DNA from 3 places in the Paenibacillus sp. 102 genome. Region 3 is predicted to be linked to each of the others. Evidence: predicted binding sites of a transcription regulator. Region 3 holds the regulator's gene; each other region holds the start of a gene.
What was found. The regulator Rex, encoded in region 3, represses fermentation and respiration genes when NADH is low (regulators of the CRP and FNR family bind a similar motif). The targets are predictions, from matches to a motif close to TTGTGAAATATTTCACAA.
Positions count from the first base shown of each region.

Region 1: a site for Rex is predicted at 2,505-2,522, ahead of pflB (formate C-acetyltransferase). Genes of this name have one in related genera too.
Region 2: a site for Rex is predicted at 3,233-3,250, ahead of AAIE21_RS08295 (formate/nitrite transporter family protein). Genes of this name have one in related genera too.

Region 1 is NZ_JBCGHT010000013.1:102,262-107,871, forward strand. Features, by position in the region: gene AAIE21_RS21960 (serine hydrolase domain-containing protein) at 101-1,309, shown strand; gene AAIE21_RS21965 (sugar ABC transporter ATP-binding protein) at 1,402-2,217, shown strand; gene pflB (formate C-acetyltransferase) at 2,633-4,882, shown strand; gene pflA (pyruvate formate-lyase-activating protein) at 4,949-5,610, shown strand, end outside.
Region 2 is NZ_JBCGHT010000002.1:449,658-455,267, reverse strand. Features, by position in the region: gene AAIE21_RS08315 (LutB/LldF family L-lactate oxidation iron-sulfur protein) at 1-392, shown strand, start outside; gene AAIE21_RS08310 (LutC/YkgG family protein) at 392-1,102, shown strand; gene AAIE21_RS08305 (prepilin peptidase) at 1,215-1,937, shown strand; gene AAIE21_RS08300 (cyclic-phosphate processing receiver domain-containing protein) at 1,953-2,264, shown strand; gene AAIE21_RS08295 (formate/nitrite transporter family protein) at 2,297-3,148, opposite strand; gene AAIE21_RS08290 (TerC family protein) at 3,391-4,188, opposite strand; gene AAIE21_RS08285 (TrkH family potassium uptake protein) at 4,485-5,610, opposite strand, start outside.
Region 3 is NZ_JBCGHT010000035.1:3,982-9,591, reverse strand. Features, by position in the region: gene groL (chaperonin GroEL) at 293-1,927, opposite strand; gene groES (co-chaperone GroES) at 1,965-2,249, opposite strand; gene AAIE21_RS28400 (CPBP family intramembrane glutamic endopeptidase) at 2,676-3,419, shown strand; gene AAIE21_RS28395 (YdiK family protein) at 3,422-3,613, shown strand; gene AAIE21_RS28390 (redox-sensing transcriptional repressor Rex) at 3,642-4,271, opposite strand; gene AAIE21_RS28385 (ABC-F family ATP-binding cassette domain-containing protein) at 4,456-5,610, shown strand, end outside.

The DNA.
Region 1 (5,610 bases), on a different contig from region 3:
AGAATGGTATGAAATGAAATTTCCAATAGTTAGGGGAATTTAAAGGTTATATTTTTGTGAAGTGATTAAATTATTTGGTCAGTAAGGGGAAAAAAGAATCATGAATGAAGAAAAGGATAGTGCAAGTATGAAAGCTCGTAGACCGGTTACATATATAAAAAGAACGAGCATTCTTATTGTATTGTTTTTGCTTGTATATTTCGGATATACAAAAATTACTGCACATACTAAAAAAGAGAATACGTTAAAAGCAACGACAGAAGTAAAGAAAGAAACGGAACAAAAACAATTAGAACAACCTCCAGAAGGCACGCAGCAAGCAAAGGCAGCGGAAAAAACTGTCGAAGGCCCGCCACAAGAAATTAACGAGAATGCTGAGTTAGACAATTATTTAAAAGATAAAAATTTTAGTGGAACAGCAGTTGTTGTGAAAAATGGTAAAGTACTTTTGAATAAGGGCTACGGGATGGCAAATCAAGAGAAAAAAATACCGAATAATTCACAAACAACATTTTATATTGGTTCAATTTCAAAGGCATTTGTAGCTACAGCGATTATGCAGCTAAAAGATCAAAATAAACTTCAAACAGAAGATACAATAGCAAAATATATTCCTGATTTTCCGAGAGGTAACGAAGTAAAGTTAGTTCATCTATTGACACACACATCGGGAATTCCTGAATATGAGGCAGGAGAAGGCGATATTTCTCACGAGGAATTGTTGAAGCGAATTGGACAACAAAAACGTTTGTTTAATCCAGGTGAAAAATGGAAGTATTCGGATTCAAATTACTCAATACTTGGTTACATCGTTGAGAAAGTTAGCGGGCAACCGTTAGAAGAGTATATTAAACAACATATTTTTGATGTTGTAGGGATGAAACAATCAGGTTTCGGAACGGAATTAGAGAAAACAAAGTATCCTTCGACTGGTTACAAGGTTGTAAATAATAATATGACAGTTCCTGCTATTCCAAATATGTCACAATTATATGGAAATGGTGATATATATACGAGTGCAAATGATTTATATTTATTTAATGAAGCACTATTTTCTGGGAAGCTAATATCTAAAGAGAGCTATGAGCAAATGTTTACAGCATTTAAAAAAGATTATGGATTTGGTTGGTATGTAAATCCGGGAAGTTACTCTAATCATGGTGTAATGCCTGGATGGAATTGCTTAAATGGATTTAGTAGAAGTGGGAATGTGTATGTTATTTTATTATCTAATATTCAAAATAATATTAAATCATTTGGTACGCTTAATAATGATATTTATACAATGCTACAGCATATTGAAGTGTAAGAGATTATCCTCTGGGGTAGTCTTTTTTTTATGAGTTGAGGCAGAATCTATTTATTGAGATAATGAAAAAAATGGAAAGGAAGGAGGAGGTTATGAGTATTCATAAGCACCATGCGCGTAATGCGAGGCGAACTTTACTTTTAGCTATTATTGTATGGATTATTATTGTGATTGGATGCGTAGTGGAATATCAAAATGGAACACTTCTTAGTTCGGAAAAGGGGATTCTAGAATTAATAAGTATTATGTTACCGGCGTGTATTCTATTGATTTATAGTTTGGTAGAAAAGAGCAGAGCTAAGAGGATAGAAAAGATTGTTCAAGGGAAAGAAATTTCCTTATTGTTGGAGCAAAGAAGATTTGTAGTTCGTAGGGAAACTAATTTTTTTACGGCAGTTACATACTTTGGGCTAGAGGGAAATACAATGGGGATGCTCAAAGAAAAATATGATTCTAAAATTCAAACGATATGGAAAAGTATCTTATCCTTTTTCTTTAAAGGAATGAATGAGCAACAATTTTATTTATTAAATGAATTAGGTGAAGAGCTGTTAGTAATTAAGAAAAAAAGAGGTGTACGGAATTCATATACATTTTATAGCATAATGGGAGAGAGAATCGGTGAATTCAATCAATTGTTAAGCTTAACAAAATGGGAGTGGAGCTTCCTATCATCTGAAGGAAAAGAAATCGGGAAAGTTACAGGAGATTTATCAGGTACATTACAAAAAGGAAAATGGCAAGATGGAACTTATATTGATGTGAAAGAAGACGGGATTCCGTTAGAAGCGGTTCAATATTTCTCTGCAAGTGGGGGATCACTTGTTACAGTATCTGTAGCGAAACATACAGAGTTACAGCGAGCGGTATATTACGCTGTGGCTGCAATTATAACTTTGAAAAATTAAAAAACATCTAAAACATTATCTTCGTTATTCTAGATTATACCTCAATTTAATCAGAAGCTATATCTCATTCATTATGAAAAGAAGTGTACCAAATAGGTACACTTCTTTCTATTCTGTTTTAGAAAAACTATAACAGAATAAGAGAAAAGGGTATTACAGTTTAAAATGGGTATGACTCTTTATACCACAGAATAGGATTCGTTTATAAGGATACCAAAAAAATACAATTAAGGAAAGTCTTAATTTAAAAGAGTTTAAATTAAAGTTAATACTATGTATATAGTAGTATGCTCAATATTTCACAAATGTGTCACAACTACCTCGTTCACTTTTTCAAAAAAGTAGTATTCTAAATGTGTAAGCTGTTATATAAAAAATCTTAGTCCTGTACTAATCAAAAATGGAGGAGATTAGGATGACTCAAGTATTAGAAACTGTAAAAAACGCATGGACAAACTTTAAAGGTGAAAAGTGGAAAGCAGAGATTGATGTTCGCGATTTCATTTTAAATAATGTAAACGTTTTCGAAGGAGACGAATCTTTCTTAGCGGAAGCAACAGAAGCAACGAAACAACTTTGGGATCAAGTAATGGATTTAACGAAACAAGAACGTGATAATGGTGGCGTCCTTGATATGGATACAAGCATTGTTTCTTCTATTACATCTCACGGTCCTGGATATTTAAATAAAGATACTGAAAAAGTAGTTGGTTTCCAAACAGATAAACCATTTAAACGTTCTTTACAACCATACGGTGGTATTCGTATGGCAGAGCAAGCTTGTGAAGCTTATGGATACGAAATGGATAAAGAACTTAGCCGTATTTTCAGAGATTGGCGCAAAACGCATAACCAAGGTGTGTTTGATGCGTATACTCCAGAAATGAGAGCGGCTCGTAAATCAGGTGTTATTACAGGTCTTCCGGATGCATATGGCCGTGGACGTATTATTGGTGACTATCGCCGCGTAGCATTATATGGTGTTGATCGCTTAATAGAAGCGAAAAAAGAAGATTTAAATTTAACTGGTGGCGTAATGAGCGAAGATACAATGCGTTTACGCGAAGAGTTATCTGAGCAAATGCGTGCACTTCAAGAGTTAAAACAAATGGCAGCTTCTCATGGTTTTGATATTTCTAAACCAGCAACAAATGCACAAGAAGCATTCCAATGGTTATACTTCGCTTATCTTGCAGCGATTAAAGAGCAAAACGGGGCAGCAATGAGCCTTGGACGTACTTCTACATTCTTAGATATCTTCATTGAAAGAGATATTGAAAATGGTACATTAACAGAAGAAGAAGCGCAAGAAATTGTTGATCACTTCATCATGAAATTACGTCTTGTAAAATTCGCAAGAACACCTGATTACAATGAATTGTTCTCTGGTGATCCAACTTGGGTAACTGAATCTATCGGTGGTATGGCACTTGATGGTCGCCCATTAGTAACGAAAAACTCATTCCGTTTCTTGCATACATTAGATAACTTAGGACCAGCTCCAGAGCCAAACTTAACAGTTCTTTGGTCTAAACAATTACCAGAGAACTTTAAAAACTACTGTGCGAAAATGTCTATTCAAACATCTGCAATTCAATATGAAAATGATGACATTATGCGCCCAGAGTATGGCGATGATTACGGTATTGCTTGTTGTGTGTCTGCAATGAGAATTGGTAAGCAAATGCAGTTCTTCGGAGCTCGTGCAAACTTAGCTAAGACACTATTATATGCAATTAATGGCGGTAAAGATGAAAAATCAAAAGAACAAATTGGACCTGAATTTGCAGCTATCACTTCTGAAGTATTAGATTACGAAGAAGTTATGCGTAAATTTGATATGACAATGGAATGGCTAGCAGGTTTATATTTAAACACATTAAATGTTATCCATTATATGCACGATAAATATAGTTATGAACGTATTGAAATGGCACTTCATGATACAAATGTTCTTCGTACAATGGCAACAGGTATCGCGGGCTTATCTGTAGTAGCTGATTCTTTAAGTGCAATTAAATATGCAAAAGTAAAACCGATTCGTGATGAAAACGGTATTGCAGTTGACTTTGAAATTGAAGGTGATTTCCCTAAATATGGTAATAATGATGATCGCGTAGATGAAATCGCAGTAAATCTTGTAAAAACATTTATGAACAAGCTTCGTAAACATAAAACATACCGTAATTCTGTTCATACAATGTCAATCTTAACTATTACATCTAACGTTGTATATGGTAAGAAAACAGGTAACACTCCAGATGGTCGTCGTACTGGTGAACCGTTTGCACCAGGTGCAAATCCTATGCATGGACGCGATACAAAAGGTGCACTAGCTTCACTATTATCTGTTGCAAAATTACCTTATGAAGATGCGCAAGATGGTATTTCTAATACATTCTCAATTATTCCAAAAGCGCTTGGTAAAGAAGATGATGTACAAGTTAAAAACTTAGTATCTATGCTTGATGGATATGCAGTGAAAGAAGGACATCACTTAAATATTAACGTATTTAACCGTGAAACATTAATGGATGCAATGGAACATCCTGAAAAATATCCACAATTAACAATTCGTGTATCTGGTTACGCAGTTAACTTCATCAAATTAACTCGTGAACAACAAATCGATGTAATTAACCGTACAATGCATGAAAGTATGTAAGTAAAAAGTTTCCCTCTGTTTTTATAAAAACAGAGGGAGGCTGTTTCAATAGAGGAGGAAGTTAACATGGTAAAAGGAAGAATTCATTCTGTAGAGTCTTGTGGTACTGTTGATGGCCCAGGAATTCGTTATGTCATATTTACACAAGGGTGTCTATTACGCTGCCAATATTGTCATAATGCTGATACGTGGGAGATCGGTAAAGGAAAAGAAATAACAGTTGAAGAAGTGATGCAGGATGTTACATGTTACCTTCCTTTTATTGAAGCTTCCGGTGGTGGCATTACAGTGAGCGGTGGAGAGCCATTATTGCAGTTAGATTTTTTGATTGAATTATTTAAGAAATGTAAGGAAATTGGAATTCATACGACAATTGATTCTTCCGGAGGGTGCTATTCTGAAGAGCCGGAGTTCCAAAGAAAATTAGATATTTTAATGGACTATACAGATTTAGTATTATTAGATTTAAAACATATCGATCCTAAAAAGCACCGTAAATTAACTGGTAAAACGAATGAACATATTCTACAATTTGCCCGTTATTTATCTGATAAACAAAAACCAATTTGGGTAAGACACGTATTGGTCCCAGGTGTTACAGATAGTGAAGAAGACCTGCAGAGATTATCTAGCTTCATTCAAAGTCTTTCTAACGTAAAGAAAGTAGAAGTCTTACCATATCACAAACTTGGTGTATATAAATGGGAAGCGCTTGGACATAAGTATCC
Region 2 (5,610 bases), on a different contig from region 3:
TAACACCACTTTTAGGTGGCTATGACGATTATAAAGAGCTTCCGTATGCTTCTAGTTTATGCGGGGCGTGTACAGAAGCTTGCCCGGTAAAAATTCCATTGCATGACTTGTTATTAAAACATCGCCAAGTCATTGTTGAGAAAGAAGGGCGAGCACCGCTTGCAGAAAAACTAGCAATGAAGATGTTTAGTATGGGTGCGTCTTCTGCATCTTTATATAAAATGGGATCTAAAATGGCACCGGCTGCTATGAGTCCATTTACATCTGGTAATCGTGTAACGAAGGGTGTAGGTCCGTTGAAAAATTGGACGGATATTCGTGAGTTCCCAGCTCCAAGTAAAGAAAGATTCCGTGATTGGTATAAAGATCATAAGAAAGGCGGGAACGACTGATGACAGGGACAATCCAAAATCGTGATTCCTTTTTAGAGAACATTGCGAAAGAACTTGGGCGTGCACGTAAAACAGAAGGCGTACAGCGTCCGGCGTGGAAAAATAATGTAAACGTAGAAACGTTGAAAGGTTATTCAGAGGAAGAATTGCTAGAAGTATTCAGAAAACAGTGTACGAACATTCATACGACTGTAATTGAAACGACAAAAAATGAACTGAGTGCGGTAATTCAAAAAGTAATTACTGAAAACGGTGGTGGACCTATTTTATTATCGGAGGACGAACGTTTTGATGCGTACGGTTTGAACTCGTTATTTTCTAAAGAGCTTCCGAGCCAAAATGTTGAAGTAAACACTTGGAATCCCGAGAAAAAAGAAGCGAATATTCGCTTAGCTGAAAGAGCAAATATCGGTATTGCCTTTAGTGATTACACATTAGCAGAGTCAGGTACAATTGTCGTACAAAGTCATAAAGGACAAGGCCGTTCTTTACACTTCTTGCCTACGATTTATTTTGCAATCATTCCACGTGAAACAATCGTACCACGTATTACACAAGCGGTTCATGATATGAATATGCGTGTAGAGAATGGAGAAGCAGTAGCATCTTGTATTAATTTCATTACGGGCCCAAGTAACTCAGCTGATATCGAAATGAATCTTGTCGTAGGTGTACATGGACCATTAAAAGCGTATTATTTTGTAGTGTAAAATGGAGAAAAGCAGGCTAGGAAATGGCCTGCTTTTTTACTAGAACAAAGATAATGCGAAATGGAAGTACCACGCTCTTTTTGCTATATTTTTTGGGAAAGGAGAGGGTGGTATGACATTTTATTTATATGCTTTTTTAATAGGAACGGTACTGGGCTCTTTTTATACGGTTGTAGCAGTGCGTATTCCTAGTGGACAATCTATTATTGTTCCACGTTCTTATTGTCATCATTGTCGCCATACACTAAGGCCAAAAGAACTTGTTCCAATTATTTCGTTTTGTTTGCAAAGAGGTCACTGCAGTTATTGTAAAATGAAAATCCCCTTTATTTACACATTGTTTGAGGTGATAACAGGGACAGCATTTCTTTTTTTTGCGTATGAGATTGGAATGGAGAAAGAATTAATTCTTATATGGACCTTACTTTCTTTACTCATTATTATTACAATGACAGATTTATTCTATATGGTGATTCCGGATATAATTTTATTCTATTTTTCTTGTTTATTTGTAATAGAACGTATTTTTATTTCACTTGTGCCTTGGTGGGAGAGCTTGATAGGTGGAGGAACGATATTTATTGTATTATATCTCGTTCAAATCATATTTCCGAATGGACTTGGCGGGGGCGATGTAAAATTACTTTCACTGCTCGGGTTTATAATAGGGGCGAAAGCAATTTTTATTGCGCTTTGTTTTGCTTCTAGCTTGAGTCTTTGTTTTTTCGGAATTGTTATTTTATTAAGACGGATGAATCGAAAACAAGCTTTACCATTCGGACCGTTTATTGCACTTGGAACAGTCTGTTATTTGGTTATAGTATATTTGGAGTAAAAGGAGGGATAGAGGATGAACGTGTATATGGATGATCAAAGACCTTGTCCATTCGGTTATGTTTTAGTAACAACGGTAGAAGATGCTGTCAAAATTGTTAGAGACCATGATGTGAGTATCCTATCTCTTGATTATAATATGGGATGGCGTCAGAAAAGTGGTTTGGATTTTTTAGAAATTTTTTGTACGGAAGGTCTTTGCGTGCAGGAAATTCACCTGCATACAAATGATTCAATTGGTATGCAGTACATGTTAGCACGGATAAATAAGGGAAAGGAAGCAGGGAATATTTCCCGAAATATACAAGTGAAATGTACGGGAAGTTAAAAAAGTTCCAAGGAAATCCTAGGAACTTTTTCTTAATGCTTCATATGTGCTTGCAAAGGTATAATTTCTTCTTGTTGAATCGCTTCTAATTTATCTTCTGCCACTTTAGGCTCTGGATTTTTTTTAGTTAAATAATGATATACCATACCAACGAATACGGATCCGCCAATAATGTTACCGATTGTAACCGGAATTAAATTATGGATAGCACCAGCGAAAGAAATTGTATCAGGGTGCGGTGATACTAGAGATAATGCAAATAGTGATAAGTTTGCAATGCTATGTTCATAACCAGATAAGAAGAAAGTAAAGACAAGAAACATCATCATAAGTATTTTTGCTGTATCTCCTTTTACTTGAGAGGGAAGGAAACATGCAAGGCATACAAGCCAGTTACATAAAATTGCTTTGAAAAATAATTGCATTGTAGGTGTTCCCATTTTTCCTTCAACGACTGTATTCATTAAATGTTCATGATCAATTGCTTCAAAAATACCAGTTGCATAAAACAGTAATGCGAAAAATACTGCACCTGCTAAGTTACCTGCATAACAAGCAACCCAGTTACGAAGTGTATCGCCAATTGTAGTTTCTTTTCGCAGAGTTGCGACTGTAAAATACATTGTATTTCCTGTAAATAATTCAGCTCCGCCATATATAATTAAGATAAGTGCAATTCCGAAAAACATAGAAGCTGCTAAATATGTTCCGGGTGAATCTGCTATATGGAAAAAGTTACCAAGTTTAAAGCATAATACAATAATAAAGCCAATATAGATGCCAGCTAGTGCAGCACGAATGAAGTATTGCATTGGGTTTGTATCCAACATTTGTTTCTTCTTCTGTGCAAGCTGTACAACGTAAGCTAATCCTTGTTCTAGCATAAGTAATACGCTCCTTTAATACATTGTTTGTAAATACTCCTTATATGAATAAGGTACACGTATTTACTTCTCGTTTCAATAAGTTTGTGCAATATTTCACAAAAAGGACATACCTTCAAAATGAAAGCGTTAACAAAATGTAGTATAATATCATATGTTTGTAAAAGCAGAAGGGAAGGCTTATGTAGTAAAGTGAAACCTAATGGATTAGTTAATGTGTGATAAATAAAAAAGCGCTGTTGTTACAGCGCTTTTTCATCCAAATTCTTTTGTGTAGTTTTGACACTTGTATCTTTTGAGAAGAACCAACCGCCAACTGCAATTCCAATTAATACAGTCCAGAATATTAATTTCCATGGAGTAGACTCTGGGAAACTGTGTGGAATAACACCTAAAGCAGGGTGAGCTAATGTGTAAACAGCTAATTTAACACCAACCCAACCAACAATTAAGAAAGCAGCAGTTTCTAATCCTGGTTTACGTTTTAATATTTGTACGAACGCAGTAGCAGCAAATCGCATAATAATCAATCCAATCATACCGCCTGCAAAAATAACAAGGAATTGTCCTGTATCAAGGCTACCAATTGTACCAAGGCCTGTTTTTGGTAAAGTCATTGCTAAGGCAACAGCTGCTAAAATAGAATCAACAGCAAACGCTATGTCAGCAACTTCAACTTTAAATACCGTCCACCAAAAGTTTTCTTGTTTTTTCTTTGTTTCTTTCTCTTCATCTTCCTCATTTGAATTCTTTTTAACGTATGTTTTGAATAAATGGTTACCAGCGATAAACATTAAGTAAATCGCACCTATTGCCTGCACTTGCCATACGTCGACTAAGAAAGAAATCATAAATAATGATCCAAAGCGGAAGACGAAAGCCCCTGCTAATCCGTAAAACAATGCTTTTTTTCGTTTTTCTTCTGGTAAATGTTTTACCATGATTGCAAGAACTAGTGCATTATCAGCCGCTAAAATTCCTTCTAGTGCAACTAAAATTAATAATACCCAACCATACTCCAATAATAATGATACATCCATGTACATTCTCCTCTCATGTATATAAATCCTAAAACAAGTGAAGAGTTTCCCCACTGTTTAGCTTCCCCATACTCCAGTCTATCAACGGTGGAAGGAACTGGAAATGAATGCAAAAAAGACCTCTGCCGTTGATAGGCAAAGGTCTTGCTAGACATATGTAATGAAAATGCCAACAAAGCCGGAAGAACTAGGTTCTACGTAATGACGACTTTGTTTCCAAGAATAAATTCTCGGACGCTACTCCCCTTTGGAAATATGCTATTATATTCTCATTATATGGCTGATGTAAATGTTTGTCAACCTGTTAAAATGTCTTCGTTCGGATATTTTATCTTTTTTTGTTTTTTACGTGCAAAAGCAAACGCTAATGTTAAAGGGCCCATTTTTCCAAAAAACATCATAAATATAATAGTTAGCTTCCCGATTATTGTAAGTTTAGGGGTAAGTCCCATACTCAGACCAACAGTCCCAAATGCTGAGAATACTTCAAAGGCACTCATTAAGAGGGGAGCTTGTTCGGTGATACTTAAAATTAATATAGCGAAGAAAATAAATGAGATTGAAATGACTACAATGGCAAGTGATTTTACGATCAAACCATCTTTGATTGATTTTTTAAAGATGACAATATCATCTTGTTCTTGCAAAAATTTAAGTACTCCTAATAACATAATTAAAAAGGTTGTTAATTTAATGCCTCCGCCTGTTGAAGCACTACCAGCTCCAATGAACATAAGTAACATCATGAGTAAAAGCGATGGTTTTGTTAGTTGTGCCATGTCTACAGTATTAAATCCAGCTGTACGTGTGGAAACAGCTTGGAAATAGGCTGCTAGTCCTTCTTCAAACGGTGTAAATCCTTTCATGGAAAGTGGATTATGGAATTCAAATATAAAAATTAAAATTGTAGCAGCTATGTTTATAATAAGGGTAGACGAGAGCATAAGTTTAGAGTGTAACGTAAGGTTCTTAAAGTTTCGTTTTCTTTTTATATCCACTATGACGGTGAAACCAATTCCACCTAAAATAATGAGAGAAGAAATGACTACGTTGACGAGTATACTATGAGATTGTGACATTAAATTATCAGTCCAAATGGAAAATCCGGCGTTGTTAAATGCTGAAATAGCGTGAAAAAAACTGTAATATAGTCCATTGGAAAAACCGTATTTTGGAATCCATTCAAAAGCAAGAAGAAGGGTAGCAAAACATTCAATAGTAAAAGAAAATAGAAATAATGATTTTGCGAGACGGATCACTCCGCCGATATTTGTTTGGTTTAACGCTTGTTGTAGTAAAATTCGATTTTGAAGACCGATTTTTTTTCCGAGCATAATCGCAATTAATATGGCAAAGCTCATAATCCCAAGACCGCCAACTTGTATGAGTGTTAAAATGACAAGTTGTCCAAATAAGGTGAAT
Region 3 (5,610 bases):
AAATATAGAGGTTTCATATACATCCACTTCTATATAAATACAGATTGAAAAACTAACACAAAACCATTCCTTTTAGATGGAAGAGAGGATCCGCTCGCGGGTAGACGCGGTCAGTACCTGTTTTAGCGCCATGCCATGTAAAAACAGAAAGAAAAAACGAGTGGAGACCTTCTTTTGTTTTCATAACCACGACTTACTTATAGATTGAAAAATTCAAATGGATATATAAATGAAAAAACATAAAAAAACATCCACCTCTATATAGAGATGGATGTTCCGCCAGCGGATGAAATTACATCATGCCGCCCATACCGCCCATGCCCATTCCAGACATATCAGGCATAGCATTTCCGCCTTCTTCTGGCTTGTCAGCAACTACAGCTTCAGTTGTTAAGAACATTGCTGCAACAGATGCTGCGTTTTGAAGTGCAGAACGAGTTACTTTAGTTGGATCTACGATACCAGACTCAAGCATGTTTACCCATGCTCCAGTTGCTGCGTTGAAACCAACGCCTACTTTTTCGCCTTTTAAGCGTTCTACAACAACAGATCCTTCTAGACCAGCGTTAATTGCGATTTGGCGAACTGGCTCTTCTAATGCACGAAGTACAATGTTAATACCTGTTGCTTCGTCGCCTTCAGCTGCAAGACCAGCTACTTTTGTATATACGTTCATAAGTGAAGTACCACCACCTGCAACAATACCTTCTTCTACTGCTGCACGAGTTGAGTTAAGTGCATCTTCAATGCGAAGTTTGCGCTCTTTTAACTCAGTTTCAGTTGCCGCACCTACTTTAATTACCGCTACGCCACCTGCAAGTTTAGCAAGACGCTCTTGTAATTTTTCACGATCGAATTCAGAAGTAGTTTCTTCTAATTGCGCACGGATTTGACCAATGCGAGCTCCGATTTGTTCAGTGTTACCTACACCTTCAACTACAGTTGTGTTCTCTTTCGTTACAACCACTTTACCAGCGCGTCCTAAAGATGCAACTGTAGCAGATTTTAAGTCGCGTCCTAATTCTTCAGTGATTACTTCACCGCCAGTTAAAATCGCGATATCTTCTAGCATTGCTTTACGACGGTCACCAAATCCAGGAGCTTTAACAGCTACTACATTGAATGTACCACGAAGTTTGTTTACTACTAATGTAGCCAATGCTTCGCCTTCTACATCTTCTGCAATGATAAGAAGTGGCTTACCTTGTTGTACCACTTGCTCTAATACTGGTAAAATTTCTTGGATGTTAGAAATCTTTTTGTCAGTGATTAAGATGTATGGGTTATCAAGAACTGCTTCCATTTTGTCAGAATCAGTAATCATGTAAGGAGATGCATATCCACGATCAAATTGCATACCTTCTACTACATCTAATTCTGTTGTGAATCCTTTAGATTCTTCTAATGTAATAACGCCGTCGTTACCAACACGTTCCATTGCTTCAGCAATTAATTGACCTACTTCTTCGTCAGCTGATGAAATAGCAGCTACTTGTGCGATAGAAGATTTACCTTCGATTGGTTTAGAAATCGTTTTTAATTCTTCAATTGCTGCAACAACAGCTTTTTCGATACCTTTACGAAGACCCATTGGGTTCGCACCAGCTGTTACGTTTTTTAAACCTTCACGAATCATAGCTTGTGCTAATACAGTTGCAGTTGTTGTTCCGTCACCAGCTACGTCATTTGTTTTGCTAGCAACTTCTGCTACTAATTTTGCACCCATGTTTTCGAAAGCATCTTCTAATTCGATTTCTTTTGCAATTGTTACACCATCATTTGTAATAAGTGGTGAACCGAATTTTTTCTCAAGTACAACGTTACGACCTTTTGGTCCTAGCGTTACTTTTACTGCGTTTGCAAGAGTGTCGACACCGCGAAGCATCGAACGACGTGCTTCTTCACTAAATTTAATATCTTTTGCCATAATATTTGACCCCCTTGGATTTTTAAAATGTATATAATTAACCGATAACTGCTAAAATGTCACTTTCACGTAAAATCAAGTAGTCTGTACCTTCATATTTCACTTCAGTACCTGCATATTTTGAGAAGATGATAAGATCACCTGCTGCTACCTCTAAAGCAACACGCTCACCATTTTCAAGCACTCGACCAGTACCTACTGCAATAACTTTACCCTCTTGTGGTTTTTCTTTTGCAGTGTCTGGTAATACAATACCACTTGCTGTTTTTTCTTCTGCTTGAACAAGCTCAATTACAACGCGATCACCTAATGGCTTTAGCATGAACAATAACCTCCTCATTTTTCTATGTAAATTTTCTTTATTAGCACTCGAAGACCATGAGTGCTAACACACTTATAATAATAAATAATCTAATTTTCTTTTGCAAGTAAAAAAATCATAATTTTTTCGCAAATTACTATATAAACTTTTTCTATACGACTTTCTAAAAAATAATTCTGCTACCCTGATTAGGAATGCTCATGATATATGAATCGGCTTTTCCACTTATCGTATGTTACAATATGAAAGATGCCATAAGTTATTTTCTCTATAGGTACAGCTTTTTCCTGTCATCTATTTCATTTTCAAATAAAGATTTACAAAAAAATAATAATACAAACGGTTATTATGTATCCCAAGGCGGGGTGTTTACATGTTATCTCGCCTTATCTCATAAACTAAAGTTAGAAAGGATGGTTAGCCCATTTGAAAAAACACTATTGGTGGATTATAGTTACATATATTCTGATGCAACTATCGGGAATTGTTGGAGTGTGGCTCCTTTTTAAAACTGGACTATACGATAATATGGCGGTTTCACGAGAGCAAAAAATTCAAATCCTGGCTGGGCATTGGTCAATCATCAGCTTTTTTATTGCATTATGTATTATACTTTGGCTACTTAAAACCGATATTCGTGAAAGACATTTAGATACGAAGCGAGCTAGCATTTCTGCTACAATCGGTTGGATTTTTATCGGTTTCTTTTTAGCTATGTTTGCTCAAATACTTGCAGCTAATATTGAAATGCGATTATTAGGGATTAATCCGGGTTCTCAAAATACCCAAGACTTGATGGAAATAGCAAGAGCTACTCCATGGTTTCTTATTGTTATATCTATCATCGGACCTATTTTAGAAGAGATTGTCTTTAGAAAAATTTTATTTGGAACACTCTATAAAAGATTTAATTTCTTTATCGCGGCAATTATTAGTTCACTTGTTTTCGCGGCAATTCACTTTGATTTTACACACTTGTTAGTATACACTTCCATGGGACTTGTTTTCGCTTTTCTATATGTGAAAACGAAACGAATCATCGTTCCTATTATGGCTCACGTTGCGATGAATACATTAGTTGCAATAACCCAAGTACTAGTAAGTAACGAACAAATACAAGAAATGATTAAACAAGCAGAAAAAATGCAAGGATTTATCGGAGGATTTTAAATATGAGGAACTCACCATTGTTTATGGCAGCACTATATTTCCTTCTTGGATGTGTCTTTACACGTTTCGCAATTACGAACGTTACAGATACAATTTGGAACTTTTGGACACTACTGTTTGCTGCTATGGCAACAATTGATTTTAATTTGGCACTTCGACTTATCTTAGTCAAATTTACAAAGAAAAAGCAATAATAAAACGCAGAGGGATTTCCTCTGCGTTTTATTGTGGATAATTTTTCAAAAAATAAACGAGTGTTTGTAATTCTACAGCTAAATCAATATGATGAATTCTTATATTTTCTGACACATTTAACCGTGCCGGTGTAAAATTTAAAATTCCGTGTACATTTGTTTCGGCCAATCGATCTGCTACAGCTTGTGCAACGGTAGCAGGTACTGTTAATATTGCCACTTGTATATCATTTGTTAAACGCTCTTCTAATTCATCCAAATGATATACAGGAATTCCTCCGATTTCTTTTCCAACTTTCTCTTCATTGACATCAAACGCCATTTCAATCTTTGTATTATTATTTTTCGTGAAATTGTAATGTAAGAAAGCGGTCCCTAAATTACCCACTCCAATAAGTGCTACACGTGTTATATCATCTTGATCGAGCGTTTCTCGGAAGAATGATAGTAAATAATTCACATTATATCCATATCCCTTTTTCCCTAACGCTCCAAAATATGAAAAATCTCTTCGAATTGTTGCTGAATCTACTTTTACAGCTTCACTCAATTCTGCCGATGAAACACGCTGCTTACCAGAAAGAGATAAGTTTTGGATAAATCGATAGTATAGAGGCAATCGTTTGGCTGTAGCCTGCGGAATCTTTTGCTGATCCATATAACCTCTCCTCTCTTCCTATCTTTGTTCACAGATTTAAAACAAATACAGAAGTTTAGCACTTATGACTTTCCTTGTATAATAGAGAGAAGACTTCTCTCTTTATTTTAAACTATACACTATTTTTAGTATGATTGAGAAATATAAACATGGCAAAGTTAAGAAATTATTTGAGGTGAAAACATTGATTCTATTACAAGTGAATGGGCTTTCAAAATTATACGGTGCTGAAACAATTCTTGCAAACATTAAATTGGAAGTTCAAACAAAAGATCGTATTGCACTAGTCGGTCGAAATGGTGCTGGAAAATCTACATTATTAAAAATAATTGCCGGTGAATTATCTCACGATGGTGGAGAAATTATAAAACCAAAAGATGTTTCAATTGGTTATTTGGCTCAAAATACCGGTCTGGAAACTTCTTTAACAATTTGGGATGAAATGATTACTGTCTTTACTCATCTGCAGCAGATGGAAAAGAAACTTCGAAGGTTAGAGCAAGAAATGGGTAAGGAAGAGAACTTTTCAAATGCTGCTACGTACGAAAAATTACTCGCTGATTATGATCAATTGCAGCTAGACTACAAAGATCAAGGTGGTTATCAATATGAAGCTGATATTCGCTCCATCTTAAGTGGACTTGGTTTTCCAGTTGAAACACACCAAACAACGATTTCTACGTTAAGTGGTGGACAGAAAACAAGACTCGCTCTTGGTAAGCTGCTATTAACAAAACCAGACTTACTCATCTTGGACGAACCAACAAACCATTTAGATATCGATACATTAACATGGCTTGAACAATATCTACAAGGCTATCCTGGAGCTATTTTAATCGTTTCCCACGATCGCTACTTTTTAGACAAGCTTGTTACACAAGTATATGAAATTTCTAATAAAGAAAGCAGACGATATGTTGGTAACTACAGTAAATATTCAGATTTAAAAGCTGCACTATATGAGCAGGAAATGAAGCGTTATGAGAAACAACAAGAGGAAATTGCTAAACTAGAAGACTTTGTCCAAAAGAACATTGCCCGTGCCTCTACAACAAAACGTGCACAAAGTCGCCGTAAACAATTAGATAGGATGGAATTACTGACCAGACCATTAGGTGATTCTAAATCAGCATCCTTCCACTTTGATATCGAAAAACAAAGCGGAAACGACGTATTACAAGTAAAGGATGTTTCAATTGGATATGAAAAAGAACCAGTTATTGAGCATGTAAATATGCGCTTAACCCGCGGTGATAGTGTCGCACTAGTTGGTCCAAATGGTATTGGGAAATCTACATTATTAAAATCGATTGTGAATAAATTAAAGACGTTAAGCGGT